One region of the Neobacillus sp. SAB-20_R2A genome, then DNA from elsewhere that is predicted to be linked to it. Evidence: riboswitches for the same ligand, from Rfam matches in the RefSeq annotation. Region 1 holds a riboswitch; each other region holds the start of a gene.
What was found. Region 1 has a riboswitch for cobalamin ahead of V5M37_RS18595 (ribonucleoside-diphosphate reductase subunit alpha). Riboswitches for the same ligand answer to the same signal wherever they lie in the genome.

Region 1 (5,779 bases):
TATGTAGTGCAGATTCATAGGAGGCATTTGCTTGTGCTTTTACTGACGGTGCAGGAGGCTCTTTAGGGGCTGCAAGAGCAGCAGTGGCGGTTGTCATCATGGCTGCAGCAGTTAATACAGAGAAAAACTTGCGGTAAAGCGTTTTTTGAACTTTCATCCAATCCCCTCTTTACATTTAAATTTTTACCCTGGTGTATGAATTCATACGTCACTTCTATTTTAGCAAATTTTTCTAGTGATATCCCTCCTTTTGCGCATATGACTGAAATTAATTCCAAAAATGCGAGAACTATTTTTTAATTCTCGCATTTTTTTGTTTACGAACCCAAAGCAATTCTTTGGTTGATTCGTTGTACAATAGCATCCACAAACATCCTGCATCGCTCTAAGTCCTTCGCCTGCGGAATCACTTCAATTTTAAGAGTGGCCGCCAAGTTCGTCTGAACAAAAAGCATATCCCTAAATTCATCAACTGCCCCGCAAAATCTTGGGTACCCGCTGTCGCCAGTCCCTGCCGCCCCCGTGATCATACCTCTGACCTCCAATGTTTCAAAAGCGCGGTACAGTTCCATCATTCCATATGGAATTTCCCCATTTCCCCACGTATAGGTTCCAATCACGACCGTATCAAACCTCGCTAATTCCCAAACCGGAAATTGGTCGACACGGAATAAGGCTGTATCGCTATTTTTCTGTAAAAATAAACGCCACAGCAAATAGGCTAATTCCTCCGTATTCCCTGTTTTTGAGGCATAGACGATAGCTATTTTCATAACTCATCGAACCCATTTGATTGGGTGACTTTGGAATAGGTCCGCGGCTTCTGCTCGAAGAAGTCAGATTTTGTTCCGTTCAGCATTTCATCACTAAACACATGGATCCACGGCATCGGATTGGTCCTATCCTTGTATAAATTTTCAAGGCCAAGCTGACGCAGGCGCTTATTGGCAAGGTATTCCGTGTATTCTTCGTATTCGCCCAACTCAATCCCTTTAATATGCTTCAGAATGAACGAAGCCCATTCTTTTTCCAATGCAACGGCCTTTCCAATCGTTTGATAAACAAAATCCATATTCTCCTCAGTATTAAGCTGTGGGTTTTCCGTTAACAGTATCCGAATAAATTGTGCCATGAAGTAGGCATGCTGCATTTCATCCCGCTGAATATAGCTAATCATCGTGCTCGTTTTCAGCATTTTCTGCTGTCTTGCCAAATGATAGAAAAAAGCAAAGCCCGCATAAAAATAAATTCCTTCTAGATTAATAGAGTTCACGCTTAATTCAAATAGATGCTGTGCGGTCGGCTCCACGCGAAATCTCTCATATGAATCCAAAATCAGCTGGTTCCGTTTTTGTACAATCGGGTCACTTTTCGCCTGATTAAACCGCTCATTCTGCTCTCTTAACGGAACTAGCGAGCTCAAAATATACGAATAGGATTCATTGTGGACTGCCTCTTGCTGGGCAATCACTGCAAAAATCGCTTTAAAGCTGGAATCGGTCACATAATCCATTACTTGTGTCATCGTTGGTGTTTGCAGACTGTCTAGTGATGCTAGCTGGGTATTGATCCGCAAAAATACATCTTTTTCAATGTCACTAAGCAGGTCCCATTGTTTTATGTCATCCTGCATATTAATCTCTTGCGCTTTCCAAAAATTTGATAACAAAGTTTGATATAAATCATACATCTGTGGATAAGCAATATCATTCCAATTCAGCAAACCCGACGACTGGCCATTGATGATGCCGGTTGACTTATTGGGAAACTCTGGATTCAAAAGTTTAATTTTTTTCAAAAGTTTCATCTCTATTTCCTCCTGTCAGCTATGACAAGCTTCGCATTCCTCAATTTCCGTTTGCGATGTGCTTCTAACGTAGTACGTCGTTTTCAACCCCTGCCTCCATGCTTCCATATGAAGGTTTAACAGTTCTTTCGCCTTGATATCATGTCGGACATAAAGGTTAAAGCTGATTGCTTGGTCAATATGACGAGCGCGGGCCGCATTTTGTTGAATGCTCCACTGCTGATCGAGCTCGTGCCTTGCCCGGCGGTAATAGATATACGTTCGATGGTTCAAATCCGGTGCCGTCACTTTAAACTTAAAGTTTTTCTTTTCCTCCGCGTATTCGACAGAGTAAATTGGGTCAATTCCGTCGGTTGAGCCGCCAATTTTAGCTGTTGATGAATTCGGAGCGATGGCCATCAACCAGCCATTCCGGAGCCCGTGCTGAGCTACCTCCTTTTTTATCTCCAGCCACCGTTCAGAGCGGTAATTTTTCCGCTCAAAATATTCCCCGGTCTGCCACTCCGAACCATGGAACTGACTGTAAGCTCCTTTTTCACGGGCCAATTCCATTGAGGAACGGATGGTATAGTAGGCAATCTCCTCATAAAGCTCGTCCGCAAATTCAACAGCCCGCTCCGATTCCCAGTGTATCCCCTTCAACGCTAAAAGATGATGCCATCCAAACGTACCGAGACCGATAGCCCGGAATTTTTGATTCGTCAGCTGCGCCTGTCCTACCGAAATGGTATTTAAATCAATGACATTATCCAGCATTCTGACCTGGATACGGACCAAACGCTCCATTACCTTAGCCGGGACTGCTTTTGCAAGATTAATAGACGATAGATTACATACCACGAAATCACCAGGTTTTCGAACAATTACTATATTTCCTTCCTGATCCTGGTATTCGTTAACAATTTTTGTGGCTGACATATTTTGCGTGATTTCCGTACAAAGGTTGCTGCAGAAAATCGAGGTACGGCCCTTCCCTAATAGATGTTTATTGGGATTTTGCCGGTTGACCTCGTCCCGGTAAAACATATACGGCGTCCCCGTTTCCAATTGCACCATCATGATTCGCGCCATAATATCCATAGCCCTATACGTTTTTCGCGGCAGTAACGGATGGTTAACAGCCTCTTCATATTTATCCCTAAAATATTTCCGGTCAATTTCATCGTAAAAATCCTCTAGCCCTAGGGGATTTCCATTCGCATCTTTCCAGCCCATCACCTGTTTCACTTGATGAGGACAAAAGGTATGCCACTCGCCGATGCTTCTGCCATTCCCATCGGTCTCCTGCAGTTTTTCCATAAAAAGATCCGGCACGCAGACACCTGTAAAAATATCATGTGCTTTCCGGCGTTCGTCCCCATTGTTCGTTTTCAAATCCAGGAACCCGTTCATTAGATCCTTGTGAAACAAATCCAAGTAAACAGCAATTGCCCCCTGGCGCTGGCCTAATTGATCAACACTGACGGCCGTATCGTTGACCAATTTAACCCATGGTACGACACCGGAGGAATTACCCTTGAACTTTTTAATGTCTGAGCCTAATGCCCTCACCTTCCCAAAGTAAATCCCAATCCCGCCGCCATCTTTGCTTAACCGGGCAATGTCCCAGTTATTTAAATAGATGCCATCAAGGGAATCGTCCACCGTATCAATGAAGCAGGAGGACAGCTGGCCAAAGCTTTTTCCGGCATTCGCCAAGGTGGGGGTGGCGACAGTCATATATAAATTACTCAATGCCCAGTAAGCTTCTTTTACCAGTTTTATCCTCACGCCCCTTTTCTCGTATTTCATGATTGTCATAGCAATGATCATGAAACGTTCCTGCGGTAGTTCGAAAATGTTCCGATTATGGTCCCGGGCAAGATAACGGTCTGCCAATAGGAATAACCCTATGTAATTAAATAATTCATCCCGCTCAGGATTAATCTCTTTCGCTAATTCCTCTACTTCCTCTTTCGTATATAGATTTAATAGGTCACTAGAATAAATCCCTATACTACTTAAATGTATAATTAAGCTGTGTAGATCCCCATATTTTAGTGAAGAATCATAGCCTCTATTCTCTGCTGCATTAATATAGAGTTCATACAGATATAAGCGGGCCGCAACAAAAGTCCAATCCGGCTGGTCCATTGCAATTTTGTTGACTGCATATAATAATCCCTGCTGATTTGCCTCCTCTTTTGACATATCTAGCTCCATAATTTGTTTTTCCAGCCCCGTTGTATCCAGCTTGTATTTCATCGAAACTTCCTTAATCGATTCTAAAACTTCGTATAAATCTGATTTTTCCTGTGTGGTCATGGTTTTCCCCCTATAAATAAAAAATCCGCTTCGGGTGGATCCGAGCGGATGAAACGAGCAAACAACAAAAAAAGAAAGAGGAAACCATGCCTTCTTTTCTGTCGCCGTCGTTTCCTCTTCTCAATCCCCGAAGAAGTTGAAACATCTTAAGAAAGACAGGTCTCCTGACTTATGCATCACTCTACTCTAAGCCCTTCCCGTATAAGCACCTATTTTCATAAGCATTCTTATACAGTGGTTTGCTCATTTCGTCAGCATTTACAGTTGCGGGGGCAGTTCCGGCATCACACCGGATTCCCTATTAAGCCGTATTCGGCGTCTCTCTTTAAGGATAACACAATATATAGTTTTTAGTTTTATAAACAAAACAATATATAGAAAAACTAATATAAATATTAGTACAAGCTCATTTTTTGGTCAAGTATTATTTTCCATCAACGACAACATTTGGCTCTACTGAAATATCGATACTTGGCCGTAATGTCTGAGAAATAAAGCAAGCTTTTTCAGCCCGGACTGCAATCTCTAGCAATTTTTCTGGAGAGACCCCCGAGTCACTATTAATATAAAAAACTGGACGATGGATAATTTGTTTAAACTTCAATTTGCCATCCTCCCTGTCAACTACACCCTCAGAACCAACCTCGAGTTTTTCTAACTCAATTTTACGATTCCCCAGCATCGCCCCTAGTGTAATCATATAACAATTATTGGAAGAAGAAATAAGCAGCTCCTCCGGATTTGACCCGATTCCTGGACCCTCCATATCCGCCGGTGCGGAGACAGTAATATCAAGCACGCCTCCTTGAATATGTCCCTTTCCATTCCGGTCTCCCTGCCAGCTGCCATTTACTTTAAAGTGAAAGCTTTCCATTTTGCAAATACCCCTTTACGATTTATTTACGAACCATCCTTATTAACCTTTCAACAAAAATTCCTAAAACCCTGCAAAAAATGACAAAAAGGAATCTTACATTTTTCAATGTAAAATTCCTCTATTCTTCCCTTTAATGTGCATGGTGATTATGATGGCGGTGGAACATTTGATGATTAGAATCCACTGCCATGATCAAAACTCCTAAGCCCATCTCCACAATCCCAACAATCAGAAAAATCAGCAATTTTTAGCGAGACATACGTTGCAAAAAGTCTTAATTTAAAAGATAACCTTATCCGCCTTTACAATAGCAATCTGATGTTCAGGAGTTTTCACCCCTCTTAGTGTACTATTATGGAGATTTATTATTTGCTCGGCAGTATAAACGCCGTCAACGGTGGTATGACCATCCTCAACTAATGTAACATCAAAACCTTGTGATAAGGCCGCACGGCAAGTCGTATCAATGCAGAATTCCGTTCTAACTCCGACCACAACAAGGTGGGTCACACCGCGCTTTTGCAACTCTTCTTGTAATTCCGTTTGATAAAAAGAATCTGCCGCCCGTTTATAGATCACAATATCCTGCTCGCGTGGAGTAATCCCAGGAGCAAACTGCCAAAACTGTGTTCCCCTTGCTAGTAAATCCCCCTTCGGACCTTCAAACTGAATATAAAAGACCGGGACATTTTCCCTTTCCGCTTTAACAATCATCTTTTGTATCACAGAAAACGTTTCATCCTTTTTATAAGTCCCCCAAAGCGGACCTAACTGAACGTCTATAACCAATA
Region 2 (5,779 bases), 620 kb from region 1:
AAGAAGGGTCAATATAGTCAGGACCGCATTTAAAGCCTTGAACTGTTAAACCACGCTTTCTTAACGCTGCCATTAAACCAATTGTCAGTGTTGTTTTGCCAACACCACTACCCGTACCTGCAACTACTATTCTATTGATGGACATAGCTATTCCTCCGCTTTCTACTGATTCCTTCTTTACCTCTCCTCATAGGAACTGTACGCTCCACTATTCTTTCTCCTTGAAGGATAATTTGTGGGACTCCATAAACAGGGTGTTCCATTACAATGGGTGTAGTACCGTAAACTTGTTGGATCAAATCTGCTCGAATGATATGCTTCGGCGCTCCAGCCGCTACTATTCTCCCATTATGTAACAGCAGCAAACGATCACAGTACAGGGCAGCTATATTTAAATCATGCAGAACCGCGATTACGGTCATATCATCTTCTTGCTGCCATTCTCGAATCCGATCCATCAAAAGTACTTGATGACCAATATCGAGATAGGTGGTCGGTTCATCAAGCATTAGAAGCTTCGGCTGCTGTGCCATCGTCTTTCCAAGAGCTACACGCTGCCGCTCCCCTCCACTTAGGCTTTCAAGCAGGCGATCACTTAACTCAGATAAACCCATTTTCTCTATAATGGAATCGATTAGTGGTTCAATCTCTGTTTTTTCATCTCCGAGCCAATTTTGAAAAGGAAACCTCCCCATTTCGATAACCTCTCTTACCGTAAATCCAATTGGAGGTAGAGATTCCTGCTGCAATACTGCCAACCATTTAGCTAGTTCCTTACGGGTATATTGTTCAATCAGTTTCCCATTTAATTCAATTTTTCCGGTCGTCGCGCTATCGACTCCCGACAATAGCTTTAGCAATGTAGACTTGCCGCTTCCGTTTGGTCCAATGATCCCCAAGCATTCTCCACGTTTGACAGAAAAACTAATTTCATCAAGCACAGACTGGTTATCAAACCGTTTGCTTAAGCTTTCCACTTCAATTAACATCCATCAACTTCCCCCTGTCATTTGCTTGTTTCTACGAAGCAAGTACGCAAAGAATGGAGCGCCAAGAAATGCGGTCACAACCCCGAGCGGAATCTCCGTTGGGCTAAGTAATGTACGGGCAATCGTATCTGCCCAAAGGACATATATGGCACCAAATATCACTGACAATGGCAGTAATAATCGGTAATCCGGCCCAACGATAAGCCTCACTAGGTGTGGGACGACAAGTCCGACAAAACCAATCGTTCCTACGATTGACACTGCAGCAGAAGTGATTAAGGTGGAAACGACCAACACAACGAGCCGTGTCCGTTTAATGTTGACACCCAAATGTGCTGCCTGCCGCTCTCCTAATGCAAATAAATTTAGTGAACGTCCATACGACAGCAACACCACGATTCCAAATGCTAAATATGGCAAGAGCACAAACGTAAATGACCAACCTCTTAGGGCTAAACTTCCCATCAGCCAAAAAACGATTTCATTCACCACCTGATCGGACAGTGACACCATAAAGGAAACAAGTGACCCCAGAAAAGCAGAAACGACAACCCCAGATAAAATGATTGTTTCTAGTTTAAACTTTCCATGTACATTTGCTAAACGGAGTACAACAAGCAAACTAATCAGCCCTGTCACAAATGCAACCAATGGTATCGTCCAAATACCAAATAAACTAGTATGAAACCCGAATAAAATGATGAAAGCAGCACCTACCGCTGACCCAGATGCTACCCCTAATGTATACGGGTCTGCTAACGGGTTGCGTAACACTCCTTGAAAGCCAGCACCAGCAAGTGATAAGCACGCTCCAACAAGAATGGCAAGAAAAACCCGTGGCAAACGAACTTTTAAAATGATTTGCTCAGCTGATTCAGGCCAGTTGGAATCTATGAAACTATCTAAAAAAGGCAGCTGGTGTAAGAGAATTCCCCAAACTTGCGAAAGCGGCAGATTAGCAGAACCAAGCGATAAACTAATTACCCCTGAGAAAAGAAGGAGAACGAAACCCGCTCCCCCCCATATTGCTAATCTTCTTTTCATTTCTTAAACGATTCCGGATAAATGGCTTCGGCAATTTGCTTCAGTGCATCTGTTATTCTTGGTCCAGGTCTCGACATAATATTTCCTTCGATCCCCGTCAGTCGACCTTCTTTAATAGCTGTAATCTTATCCCAGCCGCTTCTAGATTTAATTAATTCCTCTAGCGGTTTGCCAGACTTATCATCAACAACATTTGCGGAATACAGAATGACATCCGGGTTATCCTGGATGATCTTCTCTTCATTGATGGCGTTCCAGCCTTTCATATCTGAGGCAATATTAACACCGCCCGCCATCGTAATCAGTTCATCCATAAATTCACCCTTGCCAACCGTCCAGCCTGGAGAAAATTCAATATAGACTTTTTTCTTATCTTCTTCCTTAATGGTTGCAGCAGCTTGTGTTACTGTGCGAATATCTTCCTTCATTTGAGCCACGAGTTTTTCTGCTTTTTCCTGAGTATCTGTAATGATGCCAATTTGGATAATATTATTTAAAATATCCTCAATCTTTTTCGGCTCAGTTTTATATACCTTAAGGTCTAGACCACGAAATTTCTCTGCAATATCATCCTTCATTGAAATGCCGCCAATCACTAAATCCGGATTAGCCGCCATAATGGCTTCCTCATTTGGCTTTGTCACCCCGCCTACTTTTGGCTTTGCCGCTGCTTCTTTAGGGTAATCATCATAATCAGATACACCGTAAATTTTATCGCCTAGGCCTAGAGCGAAAAGAATTTCCGTTTCTGATGGAGAGGTGGAAACAATACGTTCCGGGGCCTTATCAAAAGTTAATTCAGTACCCGTTGCATCCTTTACTGTAAGCGGGTAAACGGTTGCTTTGTCTGTTACCTCCTTCGTTGCTGTTTCGGATTTTCGGTTTTTATCTGCACCTGAAGATTCATTTGCTGTCCCACATGCGCTGATCGTCACCATCATTACTACAGTCAAAATTAATGCCAAAAACTTTTTCATTGCTCCATTCTCTTCCCTTCGTTTATAGTTCGAGATGAGCTTGATATCTTGAAGTCTTTCCCATAACAACGAAAAAGCCCTGCTTCCATTCGGAAACAGGGCGCGCGAAAATCAGAAAAAATAAACATATTTATACTGATTATGCCGATCCTTTTCCGCGAAGGATTTCGTTGGCAAGCTTAATAGGCAGGTTTCCTGGCTTACGGGTAACATGACTTCCTCTCCTTCCCATTCCTTAACTGGAACAGTGGTATTGCGAGGTTATCCCCGAATAACAGTGGCGGGACCGCGCCGGATTCACACCGGCTTCCCTTTTAACCTTATCCAATGATAAGGCACCTACTAGCTATGTCAGATTCAATTGGTCAAGCAAATTACTCAACTAGTATTATAGCAAATACTTCATGATTAGCAAATATTTGGTTTAGGGATAAAAGAAAAGACCATGCTTACTAATTAAGAAAGGGGGCATATTTACTTCCTTATATCATCGATTTAGGAAAAGATATTCCTCATTAAATTAACATAATATAATTATTGATTTAGGAAATAACGACAAACTGAGTCCAGTAAGCTGAACTCAGTTTGTCGTGACTATCTAATGATTAGTTTGTGAGGACATAATCGTTAAATTCTTTAACATCTTCCGTTAACACGTCTGATTGCAGTAAGGTGCCGCAGGAAGGACAAATTGCTTCGTGTAGTTCAGCCTTCCCAGATTCCCGGGGCTGGACATAAATCCCCAGTTCAGACATCGTTTCCACTAAATCAGCTTTTCGCTGTACGGCTCCTTCCTTCCAGTTCATATTGCTTTCGGACAGTTCATGATCGCAGAAGTTACAAGAAACTAATTTTTTGCCTGCTTTATTGACAAATTTTAACGGAACCTTTAATTTCTCCTGTTCAGAGACCTCAACTTCAGGATTCCGGCCGATCCGGTCACGACGAATGGAGCGGCGTTTTTCATGGCTTGCCTCTAAGTCAACTCTTCGTTCAGATGCATTCCAGATTACTCCATACGCTTTTTCAGCCAGATCAGGGGTAATATATCCATCCTGTAAATCTTTTTCCACCTTTTCAATTGGACGCAATAACGGATCTCCGATTCCGGCCCCGCCGCCTGTCACTTGCTTAAACACTGCCTTTGGACCAAGAGGCATTCCGGCAATATGGTTGGGAAGGGTCGTATAATTGGTAAGCTCATTAGGAATTGGCAGACGTCCATGTTCGGCAATGAACTGGTTGATATCAAATTCATCAATCTTATTAAAAGAACTCGTTCCACCCGGGTATCCGCCCAGAGTGCCATGTGCAGGCATTTCGGCACAGGCGTTTTCAATGGTACCGAGTAATCCTTGATTGTTGTACGGCATCCAGGCATAATCCATTCCCTGACCGCCGCGATGATATCCGGGACCTCCGGAATTCACGTTAATTTTTCGGTAAAAATAAAACATCGGGTACAGCCCTTCATTTGTTTCCACATCAGGAATTCCATTATTCTGCTGCATTTCAAATGCGCCAATATCCAGTCCATCGCAGGTAGCCTGGGCACCCACACCGCCAGAACCGCAATCAAATGCAGGAAACGCTGTATACTGGCCATATTGATCCAACCCGACCCAAGAATTCCCCGGCCAATTGTTGTGACCAATCGCAGCAACCCGGTTCCTCAGCCAAGGATTTTCGCTGAGCTGCAACGCTTTAAAAATTCCCTCGTAAAAAGCTTTACCCGCTTTTCCTGTTGTTTCCATGTGCCCGCACGAAACAGGAGCCGGGATCACAGGGTTTACAATCGTTCCAGGCGGTCCGAGTTCAATTGTGAGCGGTCGCAGCATTCCTGCATTGACCGGAATATCACAGCCAATGGTCATCGCAATGACGCCATACAAACCTCCATAAATAGCACCTGGTCCCGCATTGATAAACCCATCTGCCTGTGGGGAGGATCCACTTAAATCAACATGGAGGTGATCTTCTTCCACTGTTAATTTACATTCCACCGGATAGAGATTATCCGCTCCATGGCCATCGTACTCCACCCATTCTTTTGTGTGATAAACTCCATTTGGAATATCCCGGATGCGTTTGCGAATCGTTTGTTCGGCTAAATCCTTGTTAATTTCACAATACCGCTTGTAATCCTCTAAACCGTATTTATCGATCAGCGCATTAACCCTTCGTTCGGCGGTAATATTAGCGGCGATTAAACTTTTCACATCATTAATGACAGGGATTGGAAGGCGAACATTGTTCATCAGGATCCTTTGGATATCCCGATTCATTCTTCCTCTTTCCATAATCCGAACAGCAGGGAAGCTAATCGCTTCACTATATACATCATAAGCTGCGGGCGCCCAGCCACCTGGCGACATTCCGCCAACATCGAGAACGTGAGCGTTAGAAAATGACCATCCGACCAATTCATCCTGATAAAAAATCGGTGAGATAATCCCAACATCCCCTTGATGAATGGCCCCTGCGGAGTAAACATCATTACAAATAAAGGCGTCCCCCGGATGAATATCCTCGAGCTCATATTCCCTTAAGACGGCTTGTACGCCAATTAACGAAGAACCAATATGGGCTACTACGTAACCGGAAAAAGCAATATGTTCACCATTCACATCAAAGACAGCTGTGGAAAAATCCTGCGCCTCCGTTAAGACTGGAGAGCCGGAAGTCCGCAATAGTGTGGTAGCCATCTCTTCCACAACACTTTTCAACCGTGATTGAATCACCTGGGCGGTAAATGCATCAAACTCTTTT
Region 3 (5,779 bases), 1.5 Mb from region 1:
AAAGGCCAATCAGGTATTACGGCCCAATTTTTAGAAGCGAATGGATTTTTATAAAATTGCATGAAAAAACTGAACAAAGGAGTGATACGGTATGTTTGACAGGATTGAAGAAGCAATCGAAGAATTGAAACAAGGGAAGGTAATCATTGTTTGCGACGATGAGGACAGGGAAAATGAAGGAGATTTCATAGCGCTTGCCGAAAAAACAACTCCTGAGGTTATCAATTTGATGGTAACGCATGGGAGAGGCCTTGTCTGTGTTCCGATTGAGGAAGAATTAGCAAAAAAACTGGATTTAATGCCGATGGTAGCGAACAATACCGACCCGCATGGGACTGCTTTTACAGTCAGCATTGATCATAAAAATTCTACAACAGGTATTTCGGCCTTTGAACGGTCTGCGACAATCATGAATTTGATTGATCCTCAGTCAAAAGCTGCCGATTTTAAACGTCCTGGCCATGTTTTTCCGCTTATCGCTAAAAAAGGCGGCGTCCTTAGAAGAACAGGTCACACAGAAGCAGCAGTAGATCTTGCAAACCTATCTGGAGCCAAACCTGCTGGCGTCATTTGTGAAATCATGAATGAAGACGGGACGATGGCCCGGGTGCCGCAGCTAAGAAAAATCGCCGATAAGCTGGGCCTGAAAATGATTACGATCAAAGATCTGATTGAATACCGAAATCAAAAGGATAAATTGGTGAAGCGGGAAGTGGAAATCAAGTTACCGACTGAATATGGCGATTTTAAAGCAATCGGGTATTCAAATATGGTAGACGACAAAGAGCATGTTGCTCTCATTAAAGGTGAAATTGACCCGGAGAAGCCAATTCTGGTCAGGGTTCATTCGGAGTGCTTAACGGGTGATGTTTTTGGGTCTTACCGCTGTGACTGTGGTCCGCAGCTCCACGCCGCCCTAATGCAGATTGAACAAGCAGGCAATGGTGTGCTGTTGTATATGCGCCAGGAAGGCAGAGGCATTGGCCTCCTTAACAAAATGAAGGCCTATCAGCTTCAGGAACAAGGCTATGATACGGTAGAGGCAAATGAAAAACTCGGATTTAAGCCTGATTTAAGGGATTATGGAATTGGTGCACAAATTTTAAGAGATCTTGGCATCAGAAAAATGATGTTATTAACGAATAATCCGCGTAAAATTAAGGGCCTAAAGGGCTACGACCTGGAAGTCGTCGAGCGGGTACCGCTGCAAATGGAAATGAGACCAGAAAATGAAAGCTATTTAAAAACCAAACATGATAAATTAGGCCATCTGCTTCATTATTAAAAATACGGAGGAATAGAAATGGGACATATTTTTGAAGGAAATTTAGTTGGTACAGGACTGAAAGTCGGAATCGTAGTAGGACGTTTTAATGAATTTATTACAAGCAAATTATTGTCTGGGGCACAGGATGCTTTAAAGCGCCATGGAGTGAATGATGCTGATGTGGATGTCGCGTGGGTTCCAGGCGCATTTGAGATTCCATTAATCGCTAAAAAAATGGCGGACAGCAAAAAATATGATGCAGTTATCACACTTGGTACTGTTATCCGCGGTTCTACACCACATTTTGATTTCGTGTGTAATGAAGTGGCAAAAGGAGTATCCCGCATCACGCTTGACACTGGCATTCCGGTTATTTTTGGGGTATTAACCACAGATTCAATCGAGCAGGCAATCGAGCGGGCTGGTACAAAAGCAGGCAACAAAGGCTGGGATGCTGCTTCTGGCGCCATCGAAATGGCCAACCTAACAAGAAATTTTGAATAATAGAAGGCTATGGGGGCACCTTTTTAGGGTTGCTCCTTGCTTGTTTAATTCAATAAATTGATTTAAAAAGAAGAAAGTAAAAACAAAAACATATACAAATGAACCAGACTTTTACTATAATAATAACAGCATAAAAAAATAATCTTTAAAAAACAGGTGCTAAAGTCTTAAAACAAGACTCTTAGCTTAATAGGGAAGTTGGTTAAAAGCCAACGCGGTCCCGCCACTGTAAATGGGAGCAACCTATACGATGTCACTGTCTTAATAGATGGGAAGACATAGGAAGCAATGACCATGAGCCAGGAAACCTGCCTGTTTTTAAACACAAATGCCTACGTGGATAGGAGAGTGTTAAGCAGGAAACGTCACTCGTTTGTTACTTAGCATACATAACACCTCCTCCTAACTGATAGGAGGATTTTTTTATGCCAATTTTGGGGTAAAGATAGAAAGGGAGAGAAGAAAATGAAACTAACCAAGATTAAGGCAATCATGTTGATTGGTGCACTGGCACTTTCGCTGCCAATCAATGTGTACGCCGAAGAGAATGTTTCAGACCAGATCCACAAGACAGCACTGCATGTTCAATCGTCAGTATTAGACTCAGATTGGCATATAATAACTCTCGGTAGAGCAGGTAAGCTGACAGCATCTAATAAGACAGCTTATCTTGATAAGTTAGATGTTCGTTTAACAGGGGATGTGAAGGGTACTGAATTGCATAAGATTATATTAGCACTTCGTGCACTAGGGGAAAACCCACAAAATTATAAAGGTCAGAACCTAATTAAGAAAGCTTATAGTGATACAACATTAATATCTACAACAGCTTATATCTATGCTTTAATCGCATTAGATTCCGGTGATTACGATATTCCAGCTGATGCACTATGGACCAAGCAGAAGCTGATTGATAGGATTACAGCCTCTGACCTGCCAACAGGCGGATGGGCAGGCTGGGATGGTACGGCTAGCGTTGATTCTACAGGTATGGCGCTTACCGCTTTATCTGCCCACAAAGATGATCCTGTTGTAAAGGCTGATATTGATAATGCTGTTAATTTCTTAAAGACTTCAGAAGGTGCTAATGCGGAATTTGGCGATTCTTTCAGTGGTGATAACGCTAACTCTACCTCTCAAGCAATTATCGGTTTATCCTCAGTAGGAGTTGATCCGACCGCTGGTGATTTTGTTAAGGGGTCTACTAATCCAGTTAAAGCATTGCTATCATATAAGACACAGCCATGGGAAGATGGTTTTAAATGGCTGAAAAGTGAAACAGCCGAAAACTCAATGGCAACTGAACAGGCATTTCAAGCGCTAGTAGCATATGACCTATTTAAGAATGGTGATAGACTTTTTCACTTCTCTGCACCGCTGCCGGTGGAATCAACACCAGCCCAGCCATCTACACCTGCTCCAACACCAACAGTAGTAAACAACAATAATTATGTGACTGTTACGCCGACAACAGACGTTTCAAAATTGCCTGTCTCAGAGTCCACGAAAGAGGTAATTAGAGAAATCATTACAAACAATAATGCTGGCACAGCTGGAGCTGCAGGAAACACATCTTCACAGCCGCAAGTGATAGTCGTCCAGCAGCCTGCCGCGGTTCAAACAGCAGCTGGTGAACCCAAAGTTGAGGTAAAAGTTGAAAAAGAAAGTGGTACCATCAATTCCAATAACCTTAAGGTAGGAGGCACTACCGCATTTATTGGGGCACTGGCTTTAATTCTTAGAAGAAAGTTCTTGGGGGTGTAACCATGAAAGGCTGGCAGAAAATCATCGGTGATATTGCATCATGGCTTTTGGTTATCGGCGGGATTGGCTATGCTTTATATGGCTATACTCCGGGCAAAACGATTACAACGACAACCACCACCCCTCAGGTTAAACAAGTTCAGCAGGATCAGCAAACTGCTGCGGAAACTGTAAAGAATGTGGAAGGGATTGTTTCCAATGCGGAAGCAACGTCATCTGATACAGCTGGAAAGAATTCAACCGTAAAAGTAATTACTACTCAGCCTGTAAAACAAACTTCAACGGTAACGCAGCAGCCAGCGGGCAGTACGGCACCAGCATCTGCACCGGTCGAAGAAAAAAAGCAAGACACAGTAACTGTTTCAGTAAAGACGCCTGATGGCTATTTAATTGCACCGCGGTCAGTTGAAATAAACAATCAAACGAAAGCAGCTGATGTTTTAAAACAAGTCTGTCAGGAGGCTGGCATAAAGCTGGAAACTACTGGTTCAGGTGCCACGTTATATACAAAAGGTATTGGCGGCTGGCGTGAGTTTGACAAAGGGCCATACAGCGGATGGAGCTACAGAATAAATGGAGTCAAAGGAGACCGCTCATCCGGCATAAAGGATGTTAATCCGGGCGACACATTAGAGTGGAATTATGTTGTCGATTATAGGGAGGACAAGTGATGGAGAGCGTTCTTTCCATATTTAGGCCCAGGGTACGGAACCTTTTATCGTTAAGAAACATGACCTTGATGGCGTGCCTAGCAACCTTGAGTATTGTTGGCAGGATTTATATGGGGATGATTCCAAACGTCCAGCCATCAACGGTTATAATAATTTGCTCTGCCTTGATTTATGGAGTAAGGTTTGGTCTGATTATTGCTGTTCTGACGGTTTTGGGTTCAAACCTGGTGTTAGGCTTTGGTCCTTTTGTTGTGATGCAGCTGATAGCATGGGGAGCAGTTGCCGTTGTATCGGGCGTAATTGGAAGGTTTTATGAGAAAATTCCCCATCTGCTTTTATCGGTATACGCCGGTTTTACCGGGCTGTTTTTTGGATTTATGGTATCCTTAAATGTTTTCATCATTGGCGGTCCGGCTGCTTTTTGGGTTTACTACCTAAGAGGGATCCCGTTTGATTTATATCATGCGGCCGGCAACTTTTTGTTTTATTTAACCCTTGGTCCAGTCCTGCTAAAGCTTTTACAAAGGCATAAGGAAAAAACATTTCATCAAAACCCAATCGAGTTAACAGATGATAAATAGCACGCCGAGCGGCGTGCTATTTTTGCATACTCTGCAGTTTTTGAATCAACGAATCGACCTTTTCGCCAACATTATAGAGTACTTCCTCCAAACCCTTTTTCCATTCAGGTGCTTGTTCTTTTATCGTGTTCCCAATCTTTTTGGCATTTTCATTTAATTCTTTACCAATTTCTTCTGCTTGGTCTTGTATGTTTGCTGCAGGATTTGTTTCCCCTGCTAGCTTAGCATTTATGGACACAACATCAAAATTTTCTTTTGGAAGAGAGGTTGTTGATGTTCTCATGATTTCTCTAAAAATAGGCACGACATTTGAAGAACTTGAGCTTGGCAGGTAGTGCTGGCGGTCCGTTTGGTCAAAACCAATCCAAATGGCCCCTACCAAATTTGGTGTATAGCCGACCATCCATTGATCTTTAGTGCCGTTTATATCTGCAAACGGAAGCTGAGTTGAACCGGTTTTCCCGGCAATTTGTACTCCCGGGATGCGGGCTTTTTGACCTGTTCCAGATTCAACCACATTTAGAAGAATGGAGGTCATTTCATTTGCGACCTTTTTAGAGGTCACTTTGGTTGTTTTAGCTTCACGTTCAGCAATAATATTGTCTGTTGGGCCAACAATTTTTGTAATCAAATGGCTGTCCTGACGCTTCCCGCCATTTGGAAAAACAGTGTAAGCATTGGCCATCTGCAGAGGGGAAACGCCTTTACTCATCCCACCAAGTGCGACTGCTAGATTTCTATCTTCTTTTTCTACAGGAATACCGAAACGTTTCAAGGAATCAAGTCCCTTGTTTAAACCTACCTGATTCAACAGCCAAACGGCCGGAACATTTAAGGAGTCTTCCAAAGCCTTATACAATGGAACCTTGCCCTGATATGTTTTTGTGAAATTTTCCGGCTTGTAATTGCCAATTGTAAGCGGCTCATCCACCAGTTCTGACGAATAAGTATAACCTTCCTCAAGAGCTGCTGTATAGACGGCTAGCGGTTTG

Region 2: another riboswitch for cobalamin. It lies ahead of V5M37_RS15705 (helical backbone metal receptor); the one in region 1 lies ahead of V5M37_RS18595 (ribonucleoside-diphosphate reductase subunit alpha).
Region 3: another riboswitch for cobalamin. It lies ahead of V5M37_RS11610 (hypothetical protein); the one in region 1 lies ahead of V5M37_RS18595 (ribonucleoside-diphosphate reductase subunit alpha).

Annotation. Positions count from the first base shown of each region.
Region 1 is NZ_CP145895.1:3,839,291-3,845,069, forward strand. It holds gene V5M37_RS18580 (bifunctional metallophosphatase/5'-nucleotidase) at 1-157, opposite strand, end outside; gene V5M37_RS18585 (flavodoxin domain-containing protein) at 318-773, opposite strand; gene V5M37_RS18590 (ribonucleotide-diphosphate reductase subunit beta) at 770-1,807, opposite strand; gene V5M37_RS18595 (ribonucleoside-diphosphate reductase subunit alpha) at 1,823-4,111, opposite strand; cobalamin riboswitch at 4,249-4,449, opposite strand; gene V5M37_RS18600 (OsmC family protein) at 4,536-4,985, opposite strand; gene V5M37_RS18605 (cysteine hydrolase family protein) at 5,268-5,779, opposite strand, start outside.
Region 2 is NZ_CP145895.1:3,215,392-3,221,170, forward strand. It holds gene V5M37_RS15690 (cobyrinate a,c-diamide synthase) at 1-145, opposite strand, end outside; gene V5M37_RS15695 (heme ABC transporter ATP-binding protein) at 132-989, opposite strand; gene V5M37_RS15700 (FecCD family ABC transporter permease) at 993-2,033, opposite strand; gene V5M37_RS15705 (helical backbone metal receptor) at 2,030-3,010, opposite strand; cobalamin riboswitch at 3,179-3,368, opposite strand; gene V5M37_RS15710 (hydantoinase B/oxoprolinase family protein) at 3,616-5,779, opposite strand, start outside.
Region 3 is NZ_CP145895.1:2,364,608-2,370,386, forward strand. It holds gene ribE (riboflavin synthase) at 1-54, shown strand, start outside; gene V5M37_RS11600 (bifunctional 3,4-dihydroxy-2-butanone-4-phosphate synthase/GTP cyclohydrolase II) at 92-1,285, shown strand; gene ribE (6,7-dimethyl-8-ribityllumazine synthase) at 1,304-1,771, shown strand; cobalamin riboswitch at 1,909-2,101, shown strand; gene V5M37_RS11610 (hypothetical protein) at 2,237-3,535, shown strand; gene V5M37_RS11615 (DUF4430 domain-containing protein) at 3,538-4,206, shown strand; gene V5M37_RS11620 (ECF transporter S component) at 4,206-4,787, shown strand; gene V5M37_RS11625 (transglycosylase domain-containing protein) at 4,804-5,779, opposite strand, start outside.